Regions from separate parts of the Aquitalea pelogenes genome, predicted to be linked through region 1. Evidence: predicted binding sites of a transcription regulator. Region 1 holds the regulator's gene; each other region holds the start of a gene.
The links. The regulator sigma-54, encoded in region 1, starts transcription at its own class of promoters, with help from an activator protein. The targets are predictions, from matches to a motif close to CTGGCACGCTTCATGCTT.
Positions count from the first base shown of each region.

Region 2: ACE3SE_RS19380 (pilin) is a predicted target of sigma-54. The motif match lies at 7,548-7,565, and genes of this name have one in related genera.
Region 3: ACE3SE_RS04745 (ammonium transporter) is a predicted target of sigma-54. The motif match lies at 7,744-7,761, and genes of this name have one in related genera.

Region 1 is NZ_JAYSDA010000009.1:52,173-61,833, forward strand. It holds gene ACE3SE_RS09390 (cation:proton antiporter domain-containing protein) at 1-339, opposite strand, end outside; gene ACE3SE_RS09395 (KpsF/GutQ family sugar-phosphate isomerase) at 557-1,537, shown strand; gene ACE3SE_RS09400 (KdsC family phosphatase) at 1,556-2,080, shown strand; gene lptC (LPS export ABC transporter periplasmic protein LptC) at 2,077-2,637, shown strand; gene lptA (lipopolysaccharide transport periplasmic protein LptA) at 2,627-3,178, shown strand; gene lptB (LPS export ABC transporter ATP-binding protein) at 3,175-3,906, shown strand; gene ACE3SE_RS09420 (RNA polymerase factor sigma-54) at 3,910-5,334, shown strand; gene hpf (ribosome hibernation-promoting factor, HPF/YfiA family) at 5,406-5,732, shown strand; gene ptsN (PTS IIA-like nitrogen regulatory protein PtsN) at 5,854-6,318, shown strand; gene hprK (HPr(Ser) kinase/phosphatase) at 6,311-7,267, shown strand; gene rapZ (RNase adapter RapZ) at 7,248-8,090, shown strand; gene ACE3SE_RS09445 (flavin prenyltransferase UbiX) at 8,156-8,776, shown strand; gene ACE3SE_RS09450 (NAD(P)H-hydrate dehydratase) at 8,779-9,661, shown strand, end outside.
Region 2 is NZ_JAYSDA010000032.1:21,654-31,314, forward strand. It holds gene ruvB (Holliday junction branch migration DNA helicase RuvB) at 1-1,025, shown strand, start outside; gene ACE3SE_RS19350 (glutamine amidotransferase) at 1,030-1,746, shown strand; gene ACE3SE_RS19355 (hypothetical protein) at 1,815-2,249, shown strand; gene ACE3SE_RS19360 (hypothetical protein) at 2,339-3,130, shown strand; gene proB (glutamate 5-kinase) at 3,201-4,319, opposite strand; gene ACE3SE_RS19370 (hypothetical protein) at 4,391-5,929, opposite strand; gene ACE3SE_RS19375 (adenosylmethionine--8-amino-7-oxononanoate transaminase) at 6,059-7,408, opposite strand; gene ACE3SE_RS19380 (pilin) at 7,597-8,019, shown strand; gene ACE3SE_RS19385 (pilin) at 8,037-8,477, shown strand; gene ACE3SE_RS19390 (PglL family O-oligosaccharyltransferase) at 8,537-9,661, shown strand, end outside.
Region 3 is NZ_JAYSDA010000004.1:55,610-65,270, reverse strand. It holds gene ACE3SE_RS04755 (putative bifunctional diguanylate cyclase/phosphodiesterase) at 1-3,125, shown strand, start outside; gene ACE3SE_RS04750 (bifunctional diguanylate cyclase/phosphodiesterase) at 3,141-6,338, opposite strand; gene ACE3SE_RS04745 (ammonium transporter) at 6,502-7,704, opposite strand; gene ACE3SE_RS04740 (NAD(P)/FAD-dependent oxidoreductase) at 7,952-9,262, opposite strand; gene gcvA (transcriptional regulator GcvA) at 9,457-9,661, shown strand, end outside.

The DNA.
Region 1 (9,661 bases):
GCCGGACAGTGCAGAGCCGGTCAGCCAGCCCATCACCACGGCAATCAGCAGCAAGGTCACCACCACCTGCGCCAGGCCAAGGCCGAATACCAGATGGCGCATGGCCCGCAGCTTGGGCAGGGAGAACTCCAGCCCGATGGAAAACATCATGAACACGATGCCGATTTCACCCAGGAACTGCGTTTCTTCGCCTTCCGGAATCACGCTGGCCACACCGGGTCCGGCCAGGAAACCCACCACCAGGTAGCCCAGCATAGGTGGTACGCGCAAGCTGCGACACAAGGTAACGGACAACACGGCAGCCAGCAAAACCAGCACAATCGGGGCGAGCGAATGCATGAACGCAACCATCTCCTGTGAAAAAGCGGGAAAAAAGCCATGACAAGCAGCACGGCACAAGGCAATGATCAAGCGCCCCGACCATCCGGCAAGCGCATGGTCCGGAACAAAAAGGCAGGCAGGTGCATGACACCATGACAGGGCAAAATCACACGCCAAGCAAAAGATGCACCAGCTTCTGCCTCCGACGATTATAACCTTTGATATACTTTCCCCTATGGAAAAAGCGCAAACAAGCTCCCGGCTCGATCTGGCACGTGAAGTGCTGCAGACCGAGGCGGATGCAATTCTGGCCCTGTCAGGCCGCCTGAACGGCGATTTTCTGCGCGCCGTGGATGCCATTCTGGCCTGCCGTGGCCGCATTGTGGTAACAGGCATGGGCAAGTCCGGCCACGTCGGACGCAAGATCGCCGCCACGCTGGCCAGCACCGGCAGCCCGGCCTTTTTTGTTCACCCGGCCGAAGCCGCCCACGGCGACCTGGGCATGATTACCGCACAGGATGTGGTCATCGCCCTGTCCAACTCCGGCGAATCCGGTGAAGTGGTTGCCCTGCTGCCCGCGCTCAAGCGCAAGGGGCTGGTGCTGATCGGCATGACTGGCAACCCCTCATCCTCGCTGGGCCGCGAAGCCGACATCCTGCTGGACACCCAGGTGGAAAAAGAAGCCTGCCCGCTGGGCCTGGCCCCCACCACCAGCACTACGGTGCAGATTGCGCTGGGCGATGCCCTGGCAGTCACCCTGCTGGATGCCCGCCAGTTCGGCCCGGAAGACTTTGCCCTGTCGCACCCCGGCGGCAGCCTGGGCCGGCGGCTGCTGGTCCATGTCAAGGACCTGATGCACAGCGGCGACGAACTGCCGCGCGTATTGCCCGGCACGCCGCTGAAAGATGCCTTGCTGGAAATGTCGCACCAGCGCCTGGGCATGGTGGCCATTGCCACGGCGGACAATGACATCAAGGGTATTTATACCGATGGCGACCTGCGCCGCACACTGGAACGCTCCGGCAATATCTACGACCTGCAGATCGACCAGGTGATGAGCCCTGCCCCGCAAACCATCCTGCACAGCAAGCTGGCCACCGAGGCCGTCCACCTGATGGAACAGCGCCGCATCACCAGCCTGCTGGTAGTGGATGCCGACGGCAAGCTGGCCGGCGCCATCCACATGCACGACCTGCTCAAGGCCGGCGTCGTCTAGCCGCCAACAAGGAAGCCCATGCAAGCCATTACCGAACAAGCCCGCAAGATCAAGCTCCTGATCATGGACGTTGACGGCGTCATGACCGATGGCCGCATTTACTACAATGCCCAGGGTGAAGAGAGCAAGTCCTTCTATGTGCAGGACGGCCTGGGCCTCAAGCTGTTGCAATCCACCGGCGTACGGCTGGCCATCATCTCCGGGCGGGCCGACCGCTGCGTGGAGCACCGCGCGCAGGCACTGGGCATCGACTTTTACTTCGGTGGCATCCACAACAAGCAGGAAGCCCTGAACCAGTTGCTGCAACAGGCGGATGTCACGCTGGAACAATGCGCCTTCATCGGCGACGACCTGATCGACCTGCCGGTTCTGCGCCGCGTCGGCCTGGCGGTGGCCGTGCCGGCCGCCCCCACCCTGGTGCGCCAGCATGCCCACTATGTCACCGGCTTCCCCGGCGGTCAGGGTGCAGTGCGTGAACTGGCCGAGCTGATCATGCAGGCGCAAGGCAATTTTGACGCCATCGTGGCACGGTATCTGGCATGATCCGTTCGCACCGCCTGTTTCCCATCCTGCTGGTGCTGATCACCGGCTTGCTGACCGTCTGGCTGGATGCCGTGTCACGCTGGCAGCCCAGCAAGCACGAGCTGGACCCGAACAAGCCAGAAGTCGTGGCGCAAGGCGTGATGGCCACCCGCTTCGACCCCAAGGGCATGCTGCAGGACAAGATGATTGCCAGCCGCATGTGGCAATACCCGGACCGCACCGAGTCGTATTTCGAATCGCCGGACCTGCAAAGCTACAAGAATGGCGTACTGGCCTACCATGCCATTGGTGAAAGCGGCCGTTACAACAGCAAGACCAAACAGGTACTGTTCGACAAGAAAGTCACGCTGATCCAGCCGGCCACCGCCACACAACAGGAAACCCGCGTAGTCAGCAGCAATATGCGCATTGACACCGTCAAGCACATTGCCCGCGCCGACACCCTCACGCACTTCTACTATGGCAAGTCCAGCGGCAGTGCCGTGGGCTTCATTTACGAGCAGCAGGCTGGTCAGTTACAGCTGCTGTCCAACGCAAAGGCCACTTATGAAAAATAACTGCCGCCGCTTCATCCGGCTGGCCTGGCTGGCCCTCGGCCTGTGCGCCATCCAGACCGCCCATGCCGAAAAGGCCGACCGGGACAAGCCCATCGAAATCAGTGCCGACCGGGGCAACCTCGACCAGCTCAAGGGCGTCACGGTATGGCAAGGCAATGTCGTCATCATCCAGGGCACACTCAAGCTCAATGCCGACCGCGCCACGGTCACCCAGGACAAACAGGGTAACCAGACCATGCAGGCCACCGGACGCCAGGTCAACTTCCGCCAGAAAATGGACGGCAAGAACGAATGGATCGAAGGCCAGGCCAACCAGCTGGACTACAACACCGTCACCCACGTTGCCGTGCTCACCGGCAATGCCCGCGTCAAGCGCGGCAGTGACCTGGTCATCGGCAATGTCATTACCTACAACACCGAAACCGAAATGTATGAAGTCAGCAGCGGTGCCAGCAGCAACGGCGGCCGCGTGACTGCCATCATCCAGCCCAGGCCCAGAGACAACAGCCCTGCCAAGAAAACTGACGGAAGCACTCCATGAGCGGCCCCAGCATCCTGAAAGTGGAGCGCCTGAAAAAGCGCTTCAAAAAACGTACGGTGGTAAAGGACGTCGCCCTGCAGATCCAGAGCGGGGAAGTGGTCGGCCTGCTTGGTCCCAACGGTGCCGGCAAGACCACCAGCTTTTACATGATCGTCGGACTGATCGGTGCCGATGAAGGCGAAATCACGCTGGATGGCAACAGTATCACCCACCTGCCCATTCATCAGCGCGCCCGCCTGGGGCTAGGCTATTTGCCGCAGGAAGCTTCCATTTTCCGCAAGATGACAGTGGAAGAAAACATCACGGCGGTGCTGGAAATTGCCGGTTACAAGGGCGACAAACTGGAGCAGGAACTCAGCCTGTTGCTCGACGACCTCAATATCGCCCACCTGCGCGAAAGCAATGCGCTGGCACTGTCCGGTGGCGAGCGCCGCCGGGTGGAAATTGCCCGCGTACTGGCCACCCGCCCGCGCTTCATCCTGCTGGACGAACCGTTTGCCGGTGTAGACCCGATTGCCGTCATCGACATCCAGAAAATCATCACCTTCCTGCAACAGCGTGGCATTGGCGTATTGATTACCGACCACAATGTGCGTGAAACCCTGCGCATCTGCGATCGCGCCTACATCATCAGTGATGGTTCGGTACTGGCTTCCGGCGAGCCGGAAGAACTGGTCAACAACGAGAAAGTGCGCCAGGTTTACCTGGGCGAGCACTTCCACCTGTAAGCCATGAAACAGTCACTACAGCTGCGGGTCTCCCAGCAACTCACCCTCACGCCGCAACTGCAACAGTCCATCAAGCTGTTGCAGCTGTCCACGCTCGACCTGCAGGCAGAAGTCGAACGCTTCTTGCTGGACAACCCCATGCTGGAACGCGGCGATGAGCCGCCCTCGCATGACAGCAGCCCGGCAGAAACGCCGGCTGCCCAGGAAGAATCCACCAGCACGGCGTCGGACAGCAGCGATGGTGACAACAGCCAGGACGCCAGCAATGGCGAACTCACCGACTGGGGCAGTGGCAGCCGCCGCAACGACGGGGACGATGAATTTGACCCCATGCTCAACGTACCCTGCCCGGTCAGCCTGCGCGAACACCTGCTGGCGCAGCTGGGTGAACTGACCCTGCCCACCCGCGACCAGGCCATTGTCCAGCTGCTGATCGAAGAACTGGACGACAACGGTTTCCTGACTACCGATCTGGAAGAACTGGCCAGCAACCTGCCGCTGGAACTGGAACTGGAAACCGATGAACTGATGGTCGGGCTGCGCCTGTTACAGCAATTCGACCCTCCCGGCATTGCCGCGCGTAACCTGGCCGAGTCGCTTGGCCTGCAACTGGCCCGTTTGCCCGCCAACGAGCCCGGCCATGCACTGGCACGCCAGATTGTGGCCGAGCACCTGACGCTGCTGGGCAACCGCGACTACACCCGGCTGAAGCGCATTCTGGGCGTGGATGACGAAGCCATCCGCCAGGCACAGCAACTGATCGCCCGGCTGACCCCTCACCCGGCGTCCGGTTTCGGCGGCGAAGACGTGCACTATGTCATCCCGGATGTGACCGTGCGCAAACGGCGTGGTCACTGGGTAGCCGAACTCAATAACGGCGCGGTACCGCGCTTGCGCGTCAACCAGCTGTATGCCCAGATGCTGTCGGAAAACCGCGCTGGCGCAGGCGAACTGACTGGCCGACTGCAAGAAGCAAAATGGCTGGTCAAGAACATCCAGCAACGATTTGACACCATTCTGAAAGTGTCAGAAGCTATAGTCGAAAGACAGCAAGCGTTCTTTGAACACGGTGAAGTCGCCATGCGGCCGCTTATCCTGCGGGACATCGCAGACGAACTTGGCCTGCATGAATCGACCGTATCACGCGTCACCACGCAGAAATACCTGCTTTGCCCTCGTGGTCTGTTCGAGCTGAAGTATTTCTTTGGCAGTGCACTGGAAACCGACAGCGGCGGCGAATGCTCGGCAACGGCCATCAAGGCGCATATCCGCCGCATGATAGACGGTGAAAACCCGGCCAAGCCACTTTCGGACAGCGCCATTGCCGACGAACTGGGCAAGCAAGGGATTCAGGTTGCAAGACGCACCGTTGCGAAGTATCGTGAAGCTATGCAGATACCGCCGGTCAATCTGCGCAAGGCATTGTGATTCACGCCTTGAAGTATATCCGCTCGCCCGGCCGACCCGACCGGGCAGTCAACACAAGAAGGAGTTAGGGTATGAACCTCAAAGTAACCGGTCTCCACCTCGAAGTAACCCCGGCCATCCGCGAATTCGTGGAAACCAAGCTGGAACGCATCACCCGCCATGTCGATCACGTGATTGACGTTGCTGTCACCCTGTCGGTAGACAAGCTGGTGCACAAGGCGGAAGTGAATGTTCACCTCTCCGGCAAGGATATCCATGTAGAGGCCACCGACTCCGACATGTACGCTGCCATCGACGCGCTGATGGACAAGCTCGATCGCCAAGTACTCAAGCACAAGGAAAAACAAAGCGAACACCGTGCAACAAGCCCACAGGTTCAACAGGAAGCCAGCTTGTAAACATTAAGTATTCGATGCGGGAACCCGGCGGGTTCCCGTTTTTATTTGCTCGGAGCCTTTTTCATTTTGATGAAGGCAACGTAGAATTGGCCAGTTTCTGTAGCCGCGTGCAACCATTCCTATGAGCCTGATTGGCAAAATCCTGACACAGGATCACATCCTCCCGGACCTGGATGTCGCCAGCAAGAAGCGCGTCTTCGAGCAGGTGGGCCTCCTTATCGAAAACACCCACGGCATCGCCCGCAGTGAAATTTTCGACTGCTTGTTTGCCCGGGAAAAACTGGGCTCTACCGGCCTTGGCCAAGGGGTGGCCATTCCGCATGGCCGTGCCAGAGGGCTCAAGGAAGCGGCGGGCGTGTTCATTCGCCTGAAGAACCCGATTCCTTTCGATGCGCCGGATGGCAAGCCGGTACAAAGCCTGTTTGTCCTGCTGGTGCCGGAACAGGCAACCGACCTGCACTTGCAGGTACTCTCGGAACTGGCACAGCTGTTCTCCAGCAAACAGCTGCGTGAACAACTGCTCAGCGCAAGCTCGCGTGCCGATCTGTACCAGCTGCTCACCGGATGGAATACCAACCATGCCTAGCATTACCGTGCGCCGGTTGTATCAGGACAACCAGCAAAAGCTCAACCTGACCTGGGTTGCAGGAACCGGCGGCGCGGACAGCCCCATCGGCAACGACGAACAACGCCCCACCCTGGCCCTGGTCGGCCACCTGAATTTCATTCACCCCAACCGGGTGCAAGTGCTGGGTCTGGCCGAGGTGGACTACCTCAACCGGCTGGAACAATCCGCCGCCAAGACCGCGCTGGACCAACTGTTCCACAAAACCATGTCGGTGGTGATGGTGGCCAATGGCCAGCCAGTGCCCAAACTGCTGCGCGACTACTGCCACACCCACAATGTGCCGCTGATGAGCACGCCGCTGGAAAGCCCCTACCTGATGGATGTGCTGCGCATCTATCTGGCGCGCGCACTGGCGGTTTCCACCGTGTTGCATGGCGTGTTTCTGGATGTACTGGAAATCGGCGTGCTGATCATGGGCGATTCGGCCATGGGCAAGAGCGAACTGGCACTGGAGCTGATTTCCCGTGGTCACGGCATGGTGGCCGATGATGCGGTGGAACTGTACCGCATCGGCCCGGAAACCCTGGAAGGCCGTTGCCCGCCGCTGCTGCGCGATTTTCTGGAAGTGCGCGGCCTGGGCATCCTGAATATCCGTACCATTTTTGGCGAAACCGCCGTGCGGCCCAAAAAGGTGCTAAAACTGATTATTCACCTGGTCAAGGCCAACGACCAGGCGATGCAAGCCTTGGACCGGCTGAATATCCAGTCGGAAACCCAGGACATCATTGGCGTGACGGTGCGCAAGGTAGTGCTGCCGGTGGCGGCGGGTCGCAACCTTGCGGTGCTGGTTGAAGCGGCTGTGCGCAACTACATCCTGCAACTGCGCGGCATCGACAGTACCCGAGAGTTCATCGAACGCCATACCAACTTCCTCAGAGATCAGGAAAATGCGCCTGATATTGATTAGCGGCCTGTCCGGTTCCGGTAAATCCATCGCCCTGCGCGCACTGGAGGACTCCGGCTTTTACTGTGTGGACAACCTGCCAGCCACCATGCTGCATGAAGCCATGTCGCTTTATGCCGATTATGGCTACCAGCAGATTGCCATCAGCGTGGACACCCGCTCCAGCCCTTCGCTGGGCGCACTGCCTGCCGAGGTGGACAAGCTGCGTCAGCAAGGCGTGGATGTACGCTTGCTGTTTCTCGAGGCCAAGCCGGAAACCCTGGTCAAGCGCTTTTCCGAAACCCGCCGCCGGCACCCGCTGTCGGGTAGCGGCTCCACGGTGGAGGAATGTATCCAGCTGGAGCAGGAACTGCTGGCCAGCGTGCAGGAAATGGGTATTCGCATAGACACCAGCGAGTTGTCTGCCAATGCCTTGAAAACGGCCATCAAGCAACTGGTGGAAGCAGACAGCAGCCGGCTCACCATCATTTTCGAATCCTTCGGCTTCAAGCATGGCGTACCGCTGAACGCCGACTTCGTGTTTGACGTCCGCTGCCTGCCCAATCCCTATTACGACCTGGCTTTGCGCCCGTTTACCGGTCGCGACCAACCCATCATCGACTTCTTTGCAGGGCAACCGCTGGTCGCCCAGATGGCCGAAGATATCCGCTGCATGATTCTGAAATGGTTGCCGGAATTCAGCCGGGAAAACCGCAGCTATCTCACCGTGGCCATCGGCTGTACCGGTGGTCAGCATCGCTCTGTCTTTATTGCCGAACAACTGGCCAAGGCCTTTCCGGCCGAACAGGTCCTGTTGCGACATCGCCAGTTGTTTCGCGAATCCTGACCGGTCACCTGCCCGGCTCGCAGCATCCCGCTGCGCCGGCAGGCAGGACCGCCACTGGAAACAAGATGCAAACACCCCAAACCGTTACCGTTGCCCTTACCGGAGCCTCCGGCCTGCCCTATGGCCTGCGGCTGATCGACACCCTGATTGGTGCAGGCGTCCGCGTATGGGTACTTTATTCCCAGGCAGCACAAATCGTAGCCAAGCAGGAGATGGACCTGCAACTCCCCTCCCGCCCTGCCGAATTTGCCCAATGGTTGCAACAACGCACAGCTGCCGCAGAAGGACAGCTGGCGGTATTTGGCCGTGAAGAATGGTTTGCTCCGGTCGCCTCCGGCTCCAACCCGGCCGACGCCATGGTGGTCTGTCCCTGCTCCATGGGCACCCTGGCCGCCATTGCACAAGGCATGAGCGACAACCTGATTGAACGGGCTGCCGATGTCAGCATCAAGGAAGGGCGCAAGCTGATTCTGGTACCACGGGAAACACCATTCTCCGTCATTCACCTGGAAAACATGCTCAAGCTGGCGCGGCTTGGAGTGGTGATCCTGCCACCGTCACCAGGCTTTTATACGCACCCGTCCACCATCGAAGACATGGTGGACTTTGTGGTCGCGCGAATACTGGACCAGCTACGCGTTCCCAATAGCCTGATGCCCCGCTGGGGAGAACCCGGCAAGGAGTAAGCATGCACAATGCAGCCCTGTGGAGCCTGGAGGACTTGCGTCAGCTGGAAGTGGTCACCGCACAGCGTGGCATCCAGCTGATGCAGCAGGCCGCGCAAGCCACGGTCGATTGGGTGGAGCAGCATGTCGCGCAAGGTGCGCGCATTCTGGTAGCTGCCGGTCCGGGCAATAACGGCGGCGATGCCTTGGTGGCAGCAGTACTACTGATGCAGCAAGGTTATCAGGTGGATGTGCTGCTGCCACAGCCACCGCTCAGTACAGAAGCCCGTGAGGCACTCCAGACCCTGCGCCAGGCTGGCGGCCTGCCGCTACAGCAGTTGAGTACTGATTACCCTCCGCCTGCCCTGCTGATTGATGGTCTGTTTGGCATTGGTCTGAACCGGCCGCTGGATGACTTCTGGTGCCAGCTCATCAAGCAGCTGAACCAGCTGTCCTGCCCCACACTGGCACTGGATTGCCCCAGTGGCCTGAATGCCTATACCGGCCAGGCTCCTTCAGCCTGCATCAAGGCCAGCCACACGCTGACCTTCCTGTGCCACAAACCAGGTTTGTTTTATGCCGCCGGTGCCAACCATGCAGGACAAGTGGAATGTGCACCGCTGGACTATCCCGCAGAACTACAACCAGTGGCTGCCGGTTATTTGAACCGGCAGGATGCCCGCATGCTGCGACGAGAACCGGATAGCCATAAAGGCAGCCACGGCACGGTCAGCATTGTGGGAGGCTGCCCCGGCATGAGCGGTGCCGTGTTGCTGGCCGGACGCGCCGCACTGGCCGGAGGCGCGGGCAAGGTCCATGTGCTGAGCCTGGATCCACGACTGGTCGTCGATACTGCCTTTCCCGAATTGATGCTGCATGGCGACGCCCAGCCTGCCAAGCAGCCAG
Region 2 (9,661 bases), on a different contig from region 1:
CCGACAAGCTGATTGGCGGCGCACCCGAGCGACGCATCGTTACCCAGCAAAGCCTGTCCTCGCAGGAAGAAGCACTGGAGCGCGCGCTGCGCCCCAAGCAGCTGGATGAATATGTGGGCCAGAAGAAGGCACGCGAGCAGCTGGAAATCTTCATCGAGGCTGCCAAGCGCCGTGGTGAAGCGCTGGACCACGTGTTGCTGTTCGGCCCGCCCGGCCTGGGCAAGACCACGCTGGCGCACATTGTGGCGCGCGAGATGGGCGTCAACCTGCGCCAGACCTCCGGCCCGGTGCTGGAACGTGCAGGCGACCTGGCAGCCCTGCTGACCAATCTGGAGCCGCACGATGTGCTGTTCATCGACGAAATCCACCGCCTGAGCCCGGTTGTCGAGGAAATCCTCTACCCGGCGCTGGAGGATTACCAGATCGACATCATGATTGGCGAAGGCCCGGCCGCACGCTCGGTCAAGCTGGACCTGCCGCCCTTTACCCTGGTGGGGGCCACCACCCGTGCCGGCATGCTGACCAATCCACTGCGGGATCGCTTCGGCATTGTGGCGCGGCTGGAGTTTTATACCCCGGAAGAACTGACGCGGATTGTCAGCCGTTCTGCCGGGCTGCTGAATGTCACACTGGGCGAAGACGGCGCTTTCGAGGTGGCACGTCGCTCGCGCGGCACTCCGCGTATTGCCAACCGCTTGCTGCGCCGGGTACGTGACTATGCCGAAGTGAAATCCGACGGCGTTGTCACGGCCCAGGTGGCTGATGCCGCATTGGCCATGCTGGATGTCGACCCGGCCGGTCTGGACGTGATGGACCGCAAGCTGCTGGCTGCCATTCTGGAGAAGTTCGGCGGTGGCCCGGTGGGGCTGGACAATGTCGGTGCGGCCATTGGTGAATCCACTGACACCATTGAAGACGTGATCGAACCCTTCCTGATCCAGCAAGGCTATTTGCAACGTACCCCGCGCGGCCGCATGGCCACGGCACTGGCGTACACCCATTTTGGCCTGCCGCTGAAAGACTAGTCCCATGCAGAAAATCATCATCAAGACCGGGCGTACCTACCCGGCGCTGGCCGAAAAACTGGGTGATTTTGAACACTGGATTGCCCGTGAATTGCAAGCTGCTCCCGATGAGTGGCGCGTGGTGGACGTGCAGCGTGGCGAAACCCTCCCCGCAGTGGAGGACTGCGCCGCGGCGGTGATTACCGGCTCCCCGGCCATGGTCAGCGATCGCGAGGACTGGAGCGTGTCCACCGCACAGTGGCTGCGTCAGGCGGTGGCGCGTGAGATTCCGGTATTGGGTATCTGCTATGGCCACCAGTTGCTGGCTGATGCACTGGGCGGCAGCGTGGGCTATCACCCCAAGGGGCCGGAGGCAGGGGTGGTTGAAGTCAGCCTATTACCTGCCGCAGCAGAAGACCCGCTGTTTGCCGGCATGCCCGCCAGCTTCCCGGCAGCGGTCATTCACTGGCAGTCAGTCAGTGCCTTGCCACCGGGGGCGGTACGGCTGGCAGCCAATGCATTCGAACCCAATCATGCATTCCGCCTGGGTTCGGCCTGGGGCGTACAATTTCATCCCGAGTTCGATCTTGCCGCCCTGGACGCTTATCTGGCGTACCTGGCACCCACGCTGCAAGCGGCAGGTCTGACACCAGAGGCGTTGCGGACAAGGTTGTGCCCCACGCCACAGGCTGCGGCTGTGTTGCAGCGGTTTGCCCGCCTGCTGCAACAGCCGTCGGTCTGAGCGCGGCGCGCTGTACATGAATTGATCTGTTATCTGAACCTGATTTGGTTTTCCAGAAAGGAAACATCATGTTTTATGCACTGTTTGCTGCCATTGTCGTGGTTGCCCTGGCTACTTCGCTGGCAGTAGTGCGTTTTTTTGACCCTGCCATCGTCAAGATCCTGCGTCGTACTCTGGGACAGGATCTGGCCGATGCCTGGCGCTACTACATCAGCTTTGCCATCGTGGTGGCAGGGATATCCGGCGGTGTCCGCCCCTGGAATCTGGAGCAGTATCTGCCGCCCACTGCCGGCAAGGGCAGTACCCAGCTGGAACTGACCGGTGCGCGCTGGGTGCTGGAATTGTGGAACGCGCTGACCGAAACCCTGCGCTCGATGGCGCTGGTGATGTTCCTGTTCTTCATCTGCCTGATGATGGCTTATGTGATTGCCCGTGCGCTGGAATTGCGCCGTGCACGCGAGCTGGAAGCTGGTAAGAACGTGGATGCGTCCGGACGGGAGTGATACTGCATGTTGCAGGTGCTGTTTTTTGACATTGGCATGGCTATTCAGGACAATCGCATAGTGTGAAAAAATGTTAACGAAAGTCCCCGATGAAAAGAACTGCACTCTTTCTGGCGCTGGCAACCTGTTCGGCCAGCTTGTATGCCGCCAATCCCATGCCTGCAGCACAACTCGGTATTGAAGGCTATCACGAGACCTACCACGAGACTGTGGCCGGCGCGAGCTTCATGACAGAAAAGGCAAACATGTTCGGCTTGAACATGACCTTGCGCGAAGATATCAACGACAGGGATGCCTTTGTACTGCGCGGTCGCTATGCGTGGGGCAGTTCCGACTACTCGAGTGCTGCCGGCCAGTTCAGCGATTTGCGCCGCAAGAGCTATGACTTCAGCCTGGTTTACCAGCATGCATTTGAATTGAGCGCTACCACGCTGACGCCGGAAATCGGTCTGGGTTATCGCCGTCTGGATGACCACCTGGATCAGGCCGGCAGTGGCGGCTACGGACGCAATTCCATGTACAGCTATTTGCTGCTGGGGATGAGTACCCGCAACAGCCTGAATGCCGACTGGATGATTGCCCCGCGTCTGACCTACAAATACATGCTGGCGGGTACCCAGGTATCACGTTTAAGTGAAATCAGCAGTTCTTGTGGCGACTTGCACAACAGCCAGAAGAATGGCTATGGCTATGAAGCCAACCTGGCTTTCGACCGCAAGCTTGCAGGCGGAACCGCACTGAGCATCACACCGTTTTACCGTTACTGGAGCATCAAGGACAGTGATACGGCCACTACCGTATGTGGCAATTTCATTGTTTCCGGGATGGAACCACAAAACACCACCAAGGAAGTGGGTGTGAGTGTGGCGTATTCCTTCTGAAGCCCTTGTGCCATAAAAAAGGCGGCTTGCGCCGCCTTTTTTGTGCCTGTCACTACCCTGAAGCCAGGATTTACAGGGTGACCATATTGTCGCGGTGAATCAGTTCCGGCTCCACCATATAGCCCAGTGTGGCTTCAATCTCGCGCGTGGTTTTCTTCATGATCAGCCGGGCTTCGTCCGAGCTGTAGTTCACCAGGCCGCGCGCCACTTCCAGCCCTTGCGGGTCCACGCAGGCCACCGCCTCACCACGCAGGAAGTCGCCTTCGATGGCGGTAACCCCTACCGGCAGCAGGCTGGTACCACGTTCGCGTACTGCCAGTGCCGCACCATTGTCCAGCACGATGCGACCGGTCAGCTTCAGGTGGTCAGCCAGCCATTGCTTGCGTGCTGCCATGCGGTTGGTCGGTGCCAGCAGCTGGGTGCCAATGCCTTCGCCATCGGCCAGACGCGACAGCACATCATGTTCGCGACCACAGGCAATCACCGTGTCGGCACCACTGCGGGCCGAACGCTTGGCGGCGAGGATCTTGGTAATCATGCCGCCGGTACCAATGCTGGAGCCAGCACCACCGGCCATGTCTTCCAGCGCAGCATCACCTGCCTGCGCTTCGTGCACGAATACCGCATCCGGATGCTTGCGCGGGTCGGCAGTGTACAGGCCTTGCTGGTCGGTCAGGATGATCAGCGCATCGGCTTCAATCAGGTTGGTGACCAATGCACCCAGCGTGTCGTTGTCGCCAAAACGGATTTCGTCGGTGACCACCGTGTCATTCTCATTGATGATGGGGACGACATTAAGATTGAGCAGGGTGGTGAGTGTGGTGCGCGCATTCAGGTAACGGGTGCGGTCGGCCAGGTCTTCGTGGGTCAGCAGGATTTGGGCGGTTTTCAGGCCGAAAGAGCGGAACGCGGTTTCATAGGCCTGACACAGGCCCATCTGGCCCACGGCAGCAGCGGCCTGCAGTTCGTGAACCCCCTTGGGGCGTACAGACCAGCCCAGGCGCTGACAGCCTTCGGCAATGGCCCCGCTGGAAACCAGCACCACCTGTTTGCCACGGCGTTTCAGTTCGGCAATCTCGGCGGCCCAGCGCGCCAGCGCCGCCAGGTCCAGTCCCTTGCCATCATTGGTGACCAGGCTGGAACCTACCTTGACCACAATCCGGTTGGCGGCATGAATCACCGAGCGCATACAAAACCCTTCTGCTGCAATAAATGAAGAAGCTGAAGAGTTTACCGCAAACCGGACAGCCTGGGCGTGGCTCAGAAGTGGTCGCTATCGCGAAATTCCATCAGCTGGAAGTGGGGGGATTGCTTGTCCAGCCTGGAGGAGCGTACCAGCATGTCACCCTTGTCATCCCACAGGCGGAATTCGCGCAGCCGGCTGAACGGGCGGCCTTGCATCAACAGCAGGGCCGGACGGCGCAGGCTGGCAATGGCCGGGAGGCGCAGGGCAAATTGCGGGGTGTCGCTGGGATGGGTAATGGTGGGAATCACCATGACGGCTTCGGGTTTGGCCGCGATGATTTCCACCCCGCATTCCACATCTACCCCATCCGGCAGCAAGGATACCCAGCACACCATGCACAACTGGGCGCTGTCAGGTTTGCCCGGATGAGTCAGCAACACAGCTTCGCCAGCGCGCAGGGTCTGGCCGCGTGGCTGGCCGCGCAGCAGAAAGCCGGTGGCACTCTGGTTCACCACCACAAACAGGCTGGGCGGCGGCGGTGCGCGGGTGGTGGGGGGCGGTGCGGCTTCTTCGTTGCCGGCCTGCACCCAGCTCATGCCGTTGCTGCGATACCAGATGGCCGGCACGGTGGAAATCAGTTCGATTACTTCCTGGATCGGCAGGCGCTGGTGTCGGCGGCGGCGCGGTTGCTGCCATTCGGCAGCCAGCGATTGCAGCAGGTGCAGCTCATCGTAAGTCTGGCTGGGGTTGCTGCTGGTGTTCTGTACCTTGGTCAATTGCTCGATGCTGTGATTCAGCACGGTAATGGCCGGTACCAGGTCCAGCAGATAACATCCCGCTTCCAGGGTTTCCGCCTGGATACGCAGAAAGCGCGGCGGTTCGTCACGGCTGGCATCCACCAGATAGCCATGGGCCTGGCCCTGGATTGCCTCAACCGGAACCAGACCGGTTTGATGGGCCAGATCCATGATCAACTGCTTGGCCACCAGTAATTCCGGCATGGACAGCCGGTTGGTGGAGGTCAGCCCCAACAGCAGGATCTGGCGGTAAATGGTGGCCGGTGAATCGTCGTTTTCCAGATGCTTGTCCTGCCAGCCGCGCGCCAGGGCAAAGCTGAACAGCTGGTGGCAGTCGTACCAGAAGTGTGCCGGTGGCGGGCTGTAGCTCTGGCAGCAGATGCTCAGCAACTGGCGTGCCGACATCATGGTGTACAACAGCAGTTCGATGCGCTGCTGCTCCCGTTCCAGCAGGCCACGTTTGGCCAGCCGCTCGCTCAGCGTGCGTTTGAAGGCAATGAAAATGGCTTCGAACAGGGCTGCGCCCAGCATGGCCAGCTGGCGGGTGCGCGGTGCCGAGGTCAGATCGGTCTGGATGATTTCACTTTCCAGCGCCGGGTAGTAGCGGTCCAGCCCTTTCAGGTATTGCAGCAGCAGCTTGTGGCGGTTGGCCACTTCCATCGGGGTACGGCTGAGATTGCGCAAGGCATCCAGCATCTGGCGGCCGCATTCATGCAGGTCGGTGTAGGGCAAGCGTTCTACCCAGCTGGCAACGCTGTCAGGGTTGGTGTCTACCAATCTCGGGTCCATATCCAGAGCGGGCAAGGCAAGCTGCATCGTGCATCCTGTGGCTAGGCGGGTAAGGGAATGAGTTCTGGCGGAATGACAAACCATATGGATGGTTGATCTGCCATTCCTTGTATCGCTCATGCTATTTGAATCAAGCCCGCCTAGGCAAGGTAATCCTCACGGCAACGCGGTGACCGGCCCGGTCAAAATCGTGTTTTCTTGATGCAGGGCATCCAGTACGGTGCTGGTGGCCTGGAACAGCTGCATCATTTCCGCGGGCTGCATGACATAAGGCGGCATGAAGTACACCGTCTTGCCGATCGGTCTGACCAGACAGCCCAGTTTCAGCATGGCCGAGAAAAACGCTTGTGCAAAGTCGGCGCGCGGGCTTTCTACATCAAACGCCCAGATCATGCCGGTATGGCGGAAGTGACGCACATCCGCCCGTTCAGCCAGCGGTGCCAGAATGTCGGTAAAGGTGGCGGCCAGTTCGCGGTTGCGCGCAATGATGTCTTCGTCGGCAAAAATGTCCAGCACCGCCAGGGCGGCGCTGCAAGCCAGGGCATTGCCGGTGTAGCTGTGGGAGTGCAAAAAGCCGCGGGTGACATCATCGTGATAAAACGCCTGATAGATGGTGTCGGTGCTCAGTACACAGGACAGGGGCAGGAAGCCACCGGTAATGCCTTTGGACAGGCAGAGAAAGTCCGGTTTGATACCGGCCTGCTCGCAGGCAAACAGCGTGCCGGTGCGGCCAAAGCCAACGGCAATTTCATCGGCAATCAGGTGTACCTGGTACTGATCGCACAGGCGGCGCAGTTCTGTCAGGTAGACCGGGTGGTACATGGCCATGCCGGCCGCACCCTGTACCAGCGGTTCCACAATGATGGCCGCCATTTCGCCAGCCTTCTTTGTCAGCACATTTTCCAGCGAGCGAATCGCCGTCATCGCGACATCTTCAGCGCTCTGCCCTTGTCGTGCCAGTCTTGCATCCGGCGATGGCACCCGCACGCCAGGTTTGAGCAGCGGCGCATAGGTGGCGGAGAACAGTGGAACATCGGTGACGGCCAGCGCACCGGCGGTTTCACCGTGGTAGCTGTTATCCAGGCTGATGAAACGGCACTTCTCCGGCTGGCCGATGTTCTTCCAGTAATGAAAGCTCATCTTCAGGGCAATTTCGGTGGCGCTGGCACCATCCGAGGCATAGAACACATGGCCAAGCCCGGTCAGCGCCGACAGGCGCTCGGACAGTTCGATCACCGGCCTGTGGGTGAAACCGGCCAGGATCACATGTTCCACCTCATCCAGTTGCTGCCTGATGGCCTGCTTGATACGCGGATGGCCATGACCGAACAGGTTCACCCACCAGGAACTCACGGCATCCAGGTAACGATTGCCGTCGAAATCCTCCAGCCATACCCCTTCGGCTTTGGCAATGGGGATGATGGGCAGGGTTTCGTGGCGTTTCATCTGGGTGCAAGGGTGCCAGACGCTGTCGCGGCTGCGGTTCAGCCAGTCCTGGTTGCTCATGAGGGCTCCTGTATGCGGGAATGGCAGGATGCTAACACAGCCAGTCCCGGCAGCCGGAACTGACAAAAAACGTCACATGCTGACAGCCTATGCAGGGTGAGTGATGGCGTCACGCCCTGAAAACACGGCGCGCAGCCACCTGGCACGCTTTCTGCATTATGTAGCCCGTGCATACCACGGAGAGGGGCATGCGACGCAATAACGGTTTTACCTTGATTGAACTGATGATAGTGGTAGCCATCATCGGCATTCTGGCTGCGATTGCGATACCGGCGTATCAGGACTATACAATCAGAGCAAAAGTTGCTGAGGGTGTGTCTTTCGCCGATTTTGCGAAAACTACAGTTAGTGAGTATTATTTTTCGAATAATACATGGCCAAGTAGTAATGCGAGTGCTGGTATCCCGTCAATAGTTTCCGGTACATATGTAAGCAATTTGCAAGTAACGGCAAGTGGTGGTGCGGGTGTTATAACTGTTTCATTTCCCAGTGCCATTGCATCCGGTATTCAGGTTATTTTGACATCAAGTGTGACCAGTAGTAATTCTATAAGTTGGACATGTTCTGGAAGTGGCCAGAATGTGAAATACTTACCGTCTTCATGTCGCTAGTTCTTAAGGAGATTTCTATGAAAAAGCAAATCCAACAGGGTTTTACTCTGATTGAATTGATGATTGTAGTTGCGATCATCGGTATTCTGGCTGCAATTGCTATTCCGGCCTATCAGGACTACACCGTTCGTGCAAAGGTTTCTGAAGGTTTGTCGATGGCAGATGCAGCTAAAACAGCGATTTCTGAATCAGCTATTACCAACGGTAGTTTTCCTTCTCAAGCCTCTGGTTCTACCTACTTCACTTCTTCTAGTACTAAAAACGTAAGTGGGGTATCTTACAATACCAGCGGTTCAAATGGTGTTATCACTGTCTGGATGAATGACTCTATTGGCGGTACCGTTGGTCCCAACAAAGACCAATTCTCTCTGACTGGTACTCTGGCTAGCGGTGGTGTGACTTGGACTTGCGCTGCAGTTAATATTGATTCCAAGTACTTGCCTGCTAACTGCCGTTAATTAAATTTTAATATTTAAAGGGTGCTAAATATAGCACCCTTTTTTCATTGGGGTGACGAATGTCTTGGAGAAGTGACAGGGTTGTTGTTTTTTTTCTTGGACTGGCTATTTTATTGCCCTTTTTTAACTTTTTAAGATTTGCTCCTCTGGCGGACTGGTATTTCACCGCGTTAGGAATTTTTTCGCTTGGTCTGGCTTTGGTTGTATGTGTGTTGAATGGGTGTGGCTATCGACTTTCTCGAATTAGTATAGTGGTGTTGATCTTTGTTATTGCGCTGATCTTATCCCATTCTGCTGACCTTGTTGTTCCTGCGGCATTGCTGTTTTTGCTATTTTTCTTTTTTGTCAGTTTGGGTGATTTGTCTGTTCAAGAAAAAAGAATTATTTTTCTTGATTTTTTATCTGCAATGATTTTTATTGCAGCCTTGGTGCAAGTTTTGCTGGGGTTTTCTCAGGTGATTGACTTTGCCAAGTATTTAAATGGATTTGTTACGTATGATGTGAATAATAGAACAGGAAATATATTTGGCAATATCGGACAAAGAAACCACTATGCAAATTTTCTTGGATGGGGAGTGGTTGCTGCCTGCTATTTGTATGCGAAGGGAAAGTTGAGGTTTTTGTTTTTTGTTGGATCTGTATTCTCGATTGAAGTTTTGATCGCTTGGTGTGGTTCTCGTCTTCCCTTTGGCTATAATCTTATTATCTGCTTGTTGGGGTGGTATTGGATGCGGCGCTCGAGTGAGGAGCTTTATGTAAAAAAGATGGTTGTTGGTTTGGTTTTGTCTGTAATCTTGTTTTCATTGATTCAAATATTCAGTAATCAAATTGATTTGATTCTTAACTCTATTGGACTGCCAATTCATGCCCAGAGTGGTGCTGACCGGATTCTTGCCGCCGATCTTGGTGCGCGACGACGAGTTGAATGGGCGAAAGCATGGGATATTTTTCTTTCCCATCCTCTCTTTGGCGTCGGTTTAGGAAATTTTGCCCATTACAGTGTTCAAATGGAGGCATTTTCAGGCTATCCAAAATATCCTGAAAGTTGGTTGTTTACAAATTGCCATAATCTGGTTTTTCAGTTGTTGGCTGAAACTGGTATATTTGGTGCGGTGGTTGTTGTGTTCGGTCTTGCGTTTTGTCTGTTTCCCTATTTTTCTAAAGGAAAGCAGAATGTAGAGAAT
Region 3 (9,661 bases), on a different contig from region 1:
GCAAGCTGCTGCTGCTCTCTCGCTATTTCTGGTTGATCCTGCTGGTATTCCTGGCTTTTGTGGCCAGCTTTGTGCTGTATGTGCGGGCAGAAAAGGCCATCGACCACGCCAATGATCTGCGCGAAACATCCATTCTGCTGGCCAGTGAGTTACGCCAGTCCTCGGACGACCTTACCCGCATGGTGCGCAGCTATGTGGTGACCGGTAATGTGCTGTATCAGCAGCATTATCGGGAAATCCTCGCCATTCGCGATGGCAAGGTGCCACGGCCAGTGGATTACCAGAACATCTACTGGGATCTGGTTTTGGGTGATGACCGTCGCCCGCAAACGGCAGTTGCCACGCCTTCCTTGCTGCAGCGCATGCAGGATGCCGGTTTTACCCCTGCCGAGCTGGCCCTCCTGGCCAGGGCGAAGGCCAATTCCGATGCGCTGACCAGCACCGAATGGGCGGCGATGAAACTGGTGGCAGACAATCCGCCGCTGGATTCACCACAGCGCCAGCACGCCATCCGCATGCTGCATGATGAAGCCTATCACCGTGCCAAGGCCAGCATCATGGAGCCGATTGCGCGCTTCAACCAGCTCTCCTTGCAGCGCACCGAACAGGCCATCCACGATGCCGAACGCTATGCCTGGCAGCTGCGTATCGTGTTCATCACCTTCGGCTTGTTGCTGTTGCCGCTGTTCTGGGGGCTGCGGCGCAATCTGCAGGGAATACTGGGAGCCAGTGTCGGCCAGTTGCATGCCAGCATTGCCCGCCTGGGGCGTGGGGATTTCTCGGAGACCATTGTGCTGGAACCCGAGCAGGAGGATAGCGTGATGGGCTGGCTGGCCCAGACCCGTCTGAAACTCAGCATGATGGCACAGGCGCAGCAGGCGGCCGATGCCCGCAACCAGCGGCTCACCGGCCTGTACAACGCCCTGAGTCAGTGCAATCAGGCCATTGTGCGCAGCCGTAGCGAGCGCGAGTTGTTCGAACAGATATGCCAGGCAGCGGTTGAACACGGTGGCATGAAGATGGTGTGGGTCGGCCTGCTGGACGAAACCGGGCAATGCATCCGTCCCCTGTGTGCCTGGGGGCAGGGCACCGACTACCTGAGCGATTTGGTGTTGTCCACCGATCCGGCCAACCCGCACAGCCAGGGCCCCACCGGTCAGGCGGTACTGAGTGGTCAGGCACAATGGCTGGCCGACTTCATGCACAACCCGGCTACCGCCCCCTGGCATGCCCGTGCCGCCCGTTACGGCTGGGGTGCTTCCGCTGCCTTGCCGCTGCATTGCAAGGGGCGTGTGGTCGGCGCCTTGACGCTGTACAGTGCCGAGGCCAATGCCTTTGATGCCGATGCGCGCAAGCTGATAGAAGAAATGGTGATGGACCTGGACTACGCGCTGGACAGCTTCCAGCGCGAACAGCAACGCCAGCAGGCAGAAGCCGCCTTGCAGCAAAGCGAGCAGCGTTTGCGCACCATTATTGAAACCGAGCCCGAATGCATCAAGGTACTGGACCGCGATGGCCGGCTGCTGGAAATCAACCGCGCCGGCATGGCCATGCTGCAGGCCGACAGGGTGGAGCAGGTGCGCCACTATGGCGTGCTGCATTTCGTATTGCCGGACTATCACGCCGACTTTTTGCAGCTGCACCAGCAAGTGATGAACGGGCAAAGCGGCACGCTGGAATTTGAAATAACCGGCTTGCAGGGGCAGCGCCGCTGGCTGGAAACCCATGCTGCACCAATGCGGGACGAGCAGGGTGAAATCAGCATGCTGTTGGCCATCACGCGCGACATCACCCTGCGCAAGCAGAACGAGCAGCATATCCGTTATCTGGCGCACTACGATGTGCTGACCGGCCTGCCCAACCGGGTGAAGCTGGAAGAGGAAGCCGAGCGGATGCTGGCCGGCCTGAGTGCCAGCGACGATGTGCTGACCCTGATGTTCATGGACCTGGACCACTTCAAGGACATCAACGATTCGCTGGGCCACAGCGTGGGGGACGCCCTGCTGGTCCAGCTGGCGGCAAGGTTGCGTCAGGCCGCGCCGCACAATGCCTTGCTGTCGCGTCTGGGTGGTGACGAATTCGTCCTGCTATTGCCCGGCATGACGGCCGATGCGGCGGGCGATCTGGCCGAAACCGTGCTGGGTGACGTTGCCCGCAGCTATCGGGTGGCACCGTATGATCTGAATATCTCCGCCTCCATCGGCCTGGCCCTGTATCCGCAGGACGGGCAGGATCTGGAAACCCTGTCCCGCCGTGCCGATGCCGCCATGTATCAGGCCAAAAAGGCCGGTCGCAGCTGCTACCGCTTTTATACCGCAGCCCTGCAGGCCAAAACCGCACGTCACCTGCAACTGGTCAATGCCTTGCGGGTGGCGCTGGAGCAGCAGCAGTTCACCATTCACTACCAGCCGCAGATTTCCATGACCGATGGCCAGCTGCTGGGGGCCGAGGCCCTGCTGCGCTGGCATCATCCCGAGCTGGGCCATGTGTCGCCGGGCGAGTTCATCCCGGTAGCGGAAGACTGCGGCCTGATTCTGCCCCTGGGCGAATTGGTGTTGCGCCAGGCTGTGCGGCAGGCCCGCCAGTGGCGCGATCAGGGGTTGCAGCTGGGCATGGCGGTCAATCTGTCGGCGGTGCAGTTCCGCCAGCCGGACCTGCCCACACTGGTGGCCCGCATCCTGCAGGAAGAGGGTTTGCCCGCCGATTGCCTGGAGCTGGAACTGACCGAAGGCGTGGCCATGTACGACCCACAGCAGGCGGTGGCGGTGATGAACGCCCTGCATGAAAAGGGCGTACGCATGTCGATAGACGATTTCGGCACGGGGTATTCTTCGCTCAACCTGCTCAAGCAGTTCCGCGTTTACAAGCTGAAAATCGACCAGACCTTTGTGCGGGATATCGTCACCGACCCGGAAGACCGGGCGATTGTGGCGGCCATCATCGACATGGCGGCCAATCTGGGCTTGCTGACCATTGCCGAAGGGGTGGAAACCGCCGAGCAGTACGCCCTGCTGCGCGAACAGGGTTGTCAGGAGATGCAGGGCTATCTGTTCAGCCGGCCCTTGCCGGCTGCCGATTTCTTCGCGCTGGCCAGCCAGACGCCGCGGCCCTTGCTGACGGTGTGAGTCAAGACCACTAACTTACACCATGGCAAGTGGCTTGCAGGGCTGCTCATGCTGCAGCCAGTGATGCAGTGCGCTTGCCGGCAGGGCAGGGCTGAACAGGTAACCCTGCTGTGCCTGGCAACCCTGTTGCAACATGAAGTGGTACTGGCTGTCCTGTTCCACGCCCTCGGCAATCACGGTCAGCCCCAGGCTGTGCCCCAGTGCAATCACGGCCTTGCAGATGGCGGCATCGTTGGGGTTGTCCAGCACGTCGCGCACAAAGCTGCGGTCGATCTTGATCTGATCCAGCGGCAGGGTTTTCAGATAGGACAATGACGAATACCCGGTACCGAAGTCATCCAGCGCAAAGGTCACGCCCAGGGAACGCAGCTGGTTCATCTTGCTGGCTGCGTCATCCAGCTTCATCAGCAGCAGGCTTTCGGTGATTTCCAGCTTCAGCAAGGCCGGGTTGGCGCCGGTGTTGCTCAGCAACTGGCTGACCCGTTCGACAAAATCAGACTGGTGGAACTGGCGGGCACTCACATTGACGGCAATGCTCAGCGCAGACAAATGCGGCTGTCCGGCCCATTGCGCCAGCTGCTGGCAGGCCTGCTGCAACACCCAGTGGTCAATGGCCAGAATCAGGTTGCTCTGTTCGGCCAGCGTGATGAAGCTACCGGGCAGCATCAGGCCGTGCTGCGGATTGTGCCAGCGCAGCAGCGCTTCCACGCTGCGGCAGGGCTGCTGATGGTGGATCTGCGGCTGGAAGTAAAGCTCGAACTGGCCGTGTTCCAGTGCCTGATGCAGTTCGGCTTCCAGCCGGGTGCGGTTGTTGATTTCCGCCTGCATCAAGGGGTCGAAGAAGCGCAGGGTATTGCGGCCGGCAGCCTTGGCCTGGTACATGGCCAGGTCGGCTTCTTTCAGGATGTCCTCGCTACAGGCATGTTCGCGCGCAAACAAGGCAATCCCCAGACTGGAGCTGCTGCGGTAGGCATGGCCATTCAGGCTGTAGGGCTGGTGCAGGGAAAGCAGGATTTTGCGGCCCACGGTTTCCGCTTCGCGCAGCGCCTGTTCGCGCTCCTCGCCCAGGTTCTCCAGCATCACGATGAATTCATCCCCGCCCAGTCTGGCCACGGTGTCACCAATGCGCAGGCCCTCCAGCAGGCGGGCGGCCACCTGTTGCAGCAGGATGTCACCCATATCGTGGCCCATGGTGTCGTTCAGCGACTTGAAGTTGTCCAGGTCCAGGAACAGCAGCGCACCATACTGTTGTTTGCGCCTTGCGTTTTCCAGTGCGTGTTGCAGGCGCTCCAGCAGCAGGCGGCGGTTGGGCAGGTGGGTGAGCGGGTCGTAAAAGGCCAGCGTCTGGATCTTGTCTGCCGCCGCCTTGCGTTCGGTAATGTCCTGGAAGATGGCGACGAAATGGCTGGTGGCACCCTGTCCGTCCACCACGGCGGTGATGGTGAGCCATTCCGGGTAGATGTCCCCGTTTTTGCGTGCATTCCAGATTTCACCCTGCCACACGCCCTCTTCCTGCAGGGCTTGCCACAGTTGCTGGTAAAAAGCCGGAGGATGACGGTGCGAGCTGAGTACTGCCGGGGTTTTGCCCACCACGTCCTCGCTGCTGTAGCCGGTGATTTTGCAGAAGGAGGGGTTGACCCGCAGGATGATGCCCTGGCTGTCGGTCACCATGATGCCTTCCTGGGTCTGGAAGCTGGTGGCGGCAATGCGCAGTTCATCTTCCATGGCCTTGTGCTGGGTGATGTCCATCACAAAACCGTGCCACAGCACCACATCGCCTTCCGCCTCCGGCATTGCATCCACCAGCAGCCATTTGATGCTGCCGTCCGGCATGCAGATGCGGTATTCAATGCGCCATTGTGTCAGCGTGCGGGCCGAATCCTGCAAGGCCGCCATGAAATGCGCGTAGTCGTCGGGGTGTACCATTTCACGAATCGGGTCGGCACACTGGCGCACCGCTTCCGGAGGGATGCCGTAGATGTCGTAAAACGCTTCACTGGCAAACGGGAAGCAACCGTGGCCATCGGCAAACAGCCGGTACTGGAACACCACACCGGGAATCCGCGAGACGATCTTGCGCAGCAGGCGGTTGGCAGCGTGCTCGGCTGCCTGTTCTTCTTCGCGCTGTATCCGGCTTAGCAGGCTGTTGAACGATGTGGCCAGCAAGCCCACTTCATCCTGATGACAGACCGGCAAGGCCTGCTTGGGCAGTTCGCCATCGCCCATCCGGTTGAGCAGCCGGGTGGCTTCGGTCAGCGGCAGTAACTGGCGGCGCAGCCACCACCAGCTGATGCCGCCGGCCAGCAAGGTGAGGCACAAGGCCATGCCGAACAACTGCTGTTGCAAGGTGCGGATGGGGGCAAAGGCTTCTGCCGCAGGGAGGACCGACTGCATCAGCCAGCCGGTGGATTTGATTTTCACGCTGGAGGACAGCTCCAGCACGCCGCGTGAGCTGACCGCAATGCCGGAACCCTCGTAGCCGTTGATATAGCGGTCATACACCGGGTTGATGCCTGGCGGCGGGCCGGACTTGAGCAGGCGCTCCTTGTCGGACGACATGATGTAGCGCCGGTTGGTCGGTGCGGTAATGAAGAAATTGCCGGTGGCACCATAGCGTGCGTCGCTGATGGCATCCAGGAAGTTGGGTCGTGCCAGATTGGTCACACCCATGATCATGCCGATCATCTTGCCGTGGCTGTCCAGCATGGGTTCCAGCATCGAGACCACCGGCTGGCCGGTGAACTGGCCGTAAATCGGTTCGGTGATGTAATGACCGCCATGCTGCAAGGCCTGACGGAAAAAGGTGTTCTGCTGGTAGGTGCGGCCAAGTCGGCCCAGGTTTTCCGGAATGCTGGCCTGTACCTTTCCCTGCAGGTCCATCACCACGATGCCCCAGTTGAACATCATCAGCAAAATGGGGCGACGTTCCAGCTCGGGCTGGATGGCGGCAGTGGTGAGTGGCTTGTCCTTGAACTGAACGGTGAGGGAGTGCAGCGCCTGAATGCGCTCGTTGACCGAGCGGTCCACCTCGTGTGCGGCCAGCGAGACGGCCGAAAGCTGCTGGGCCGAAATGGTATTTTCCATCTGCTGGCGCAGGGTGTGGCTGATCAGCAAGGTAGCCAGCCAGAGCGTCAGCACCAGTGCCAGCAACATGCCGAGGGTAAGGCGGGTACGCAGGGTACGCCTGCCATTCAGGGAAAAAGAAGGACTCATGTTTCTGCGTGCAATCCACGATTCTTGCTGACTGTCAGCATAGCGGAGGCATCGTACGCTGTGTGTCTTCTTATCGGACAAAACCGGCCAAAGTCTGAGGATGATCAAGATTATGACAAGCGGGCCGGACCTGAACTACAGGCCAGGCCCGCCCGGAGAGGACTTACCAGGTGGTTTCGCGGTCTGGCGTGGCGCTGATCTGGTGGATGGTCAGGTCGGCACCGTTGAATTCTTCTTCTTCATCCAGGCGGATGCCTACGGATTTACGCAGCAGCGCATACACCACATAGCCACCGCCAAAACCGACGGCAATGCCTGCCACGGTACCCAGCAGCTGCGACAGCAGGCTGACGCCGCCCAGACCGCCCAGCGCGCTCTGGCCGAAAATTCCGGCGGCAATGCCACCCCAGGCACCACAGATGCCATGCAGCGGCCATACCCCCAGCACGTCGTCAATCTTCCAGCGGTTCTGGGTCTGGGTGAACAGCCAGACAAACATGCCACCGGCCACCAGGCCCACCACCAGCGCACCCAGCGGATGCATGATGTCAGAGCCTGCACACACCGCCACCAGCCCGGCCAGCGGGCCGTTGTGAATGAAGCCCGGGTCGTTCTTGCCGGCCCACATGGCACTGAGCGTGCCGCCCACCATGGCCATCAGCGAGTTGATGGCCACCAGGCCGGAAATACCATCCAGACGTTGCGCGCTCATCACATTGAAGCCGAACCAGCCGACAATCAGGATCCATGCGCCCAGCGCCAGAAACGGAATGGAAGAGGGCGGATGCGCGGAGATGCGGCCTTCCTTGCTGTAGCGGCCACGGCGCGCACCCAGATTCAGCACGGCAGCCAGGCCAATCCAGCCACCTACCGCATGCACCACCACCGAACCGGCAAAGTCATGGAAGGGCTGGCCAAAGCTGTGGCTCAGCCAGTCTTGCACGCCATAGTGGTTGTTCCAGGCAATGCCCTCGAAAAAGGGATACACCAGTCCCACCAGCAAAAAGGTGGCGGCCGACTGCGGGTGGAACTTGGCACGTTCGGCAATGCCGCCGGACACAATGGCCGGAATGGCAGCGGCAAAGGTCAGCAGGAAGAAGAACTTCACCAGCTCATAACCATGGTGATCGGCGATATGGCGGGCATCACCTAGGAAGTTGACCCCGTAGGCCACGGTGTAACCGACAAAGAAGTAGGCAATGGCGGAGACGGCAAAGTCGGTCAGAATCTTCACCAGGGCATTCACCTGGTTTTTCTTGCGCACGGTGCCCAGTTCCAGAAAGGCAAAACCGGCGTGCATGGCCAGAATCATGATGGCCCCGAGGAGCAGGAACAGTACGTCTGATGGCGCGTTGGCAGTTGGCATGGCGAGTCCCGTTGTTATCGGCTGTTGTGGGACTGTGTAAAGCAAGGCGAATGCCAGCTGGCGCCGGTTTGCACCAATTTGGTCATGGCATGCACGAAAATGGCGGAAACCGGCGCTTTATTGGTGAATGACGGTCAGGATTCTTTCGGCGCAAAAACGGTGCATATGCACCAAAGTGGTGTATTTGTGCGTGTTTGTGCAACGCTTTGGTGCGCCGTGCCCGGCGCGTCAGCCTGCGTGCATCGCGCTAATGCAGCTTGACCAATGGCTGCGTGCGTCGTTGCAGCAAGCGGGCCGCAGCAGTGAGCACGGTGGGCAGCCAGCCAAACAGGGTGAGCTGGTGGCGGTGGTACAAGGACAAATACATCAGCCGGGCAAACTGGCCGTGCACAAACAGGCTGCGGCGCGACAGGCTGCTCATCAGGCTGCCTACCGTGCTGTAGCGGCCCAGCGAAATCAGCGAACCCAGGTCGCGATAGCGGAAGTCCTGCAGCGGCTTGCCAGCCAGCTGGCAGCGGATGTTGTGATACAGCAGCTCGGCCTGCTGACTGGCTGCCTGCGCCCGTGGTGGTACCCAGCCGCTGCCATCGGGGCAGGCGGCGCAATCGCCCAGCGCGTAGATCTTGTCATCCAGCGTGGTTTGCAGCGTGGGGCGTACCAGCAACTGATTGAGCCGGTTGCTGGCCAGACCATCCAGCCCGGCCAGCATGGCCGGTGCCTGTACCCCGGCCGCCCATACCACCAGTTCCGACGCAATGTTACGGCCACTGGCGGTGTGGACGGCATTGGCGTCGACGGCGCTGACCCTGTCACCGGTCAGCACCTCCACTTGCAGATTCTCCAGCTGACGGTGTGCCCGGGCGACCACCGAGTCCGGCAGTGCCGGCAGGATGCGTGGCCCGGCTTCGATCAGGGTCAGCCGGATGTCGCGGTCCGGATTGATGTTTTCCCGCCCATGCGCCACCAGTTCGCGCGTGGTGTTGCGCAGTTCGGCCGCCAGTTCCACCCCGGTGGCCCCGGCACCGATGATGGTGACGTGCAATTGCCCGGCGCGCAGCGGCCCGTTTTGCAAACTGGCGCGAATGCAGGCATTGACCAGTTGCTGATGAAAACGGCTGGCCTCTGCCGGGGTGTTCAGGCAGATGGCGTGTTCGGCCACGCCGGGGGTGGCAAAGTCGTTGGTGGTGCTGCCGATTGCCATCACCAGAATGTCGTAGGGCAGGGTACGCGCCGGAATCAGCGGGCGGCCCTGTTCATCTGCAGTGGCGGCCAGTTGTATGGTCTGTTGCTGACGGTTCAGCCCGGTCATGCGACCCAGGCAAAAGCGGAAGCCGTCACGTTTGGCCTGCGCCAGGTAATCCAGTGCCTCGCGGTGCGGGTTCATGCTGCCGGCGGCAATTTCATGCAGTAGCGGTTTCCAGATATGGCTGCGGGAAGCATCCACCAGCGTGATGTCCAGTTGGGCCGAACGCCGTGCCAGCCGCCCCAGACGGCTGGCCAGCACCAGACCACCGGCGCCACCACCGACAATCACGATTCTTTTCTTGTGCAAAGACATGCAGGCTCCTGATGCCTGCTGGCCGTATCCTTCCATTCATGCACCAACTTTCATGCATCAAGTAAGGTGGCGGGTGAATGGTCACGACAAGCAGTGCCGGGTTAAATACAATCACTGCCAGCTACTTTGCCTGTGTCGCTGTGGCGCTCGCAAACGATATAAATTCCACACATTGTGAGTGAATGGAAGAATGTATGCGTAAACGTTTACCCGGTATCGAGGCCTTGCAGGCGCTGGAGAGTGCGGCGCGCCACCAGAGTTTCACCCGTGCGGCAGAAGAGCTGTCGCTCACCCAGAGTGCCGTGTGCAAGCAGATTGCCCAGCTGGAAGACATGCTGGGCGTGGCCCTGTTTCATCGCATCAAGCGCCGGATCAGCCTGACCGAAGCCGGCCGCGCCT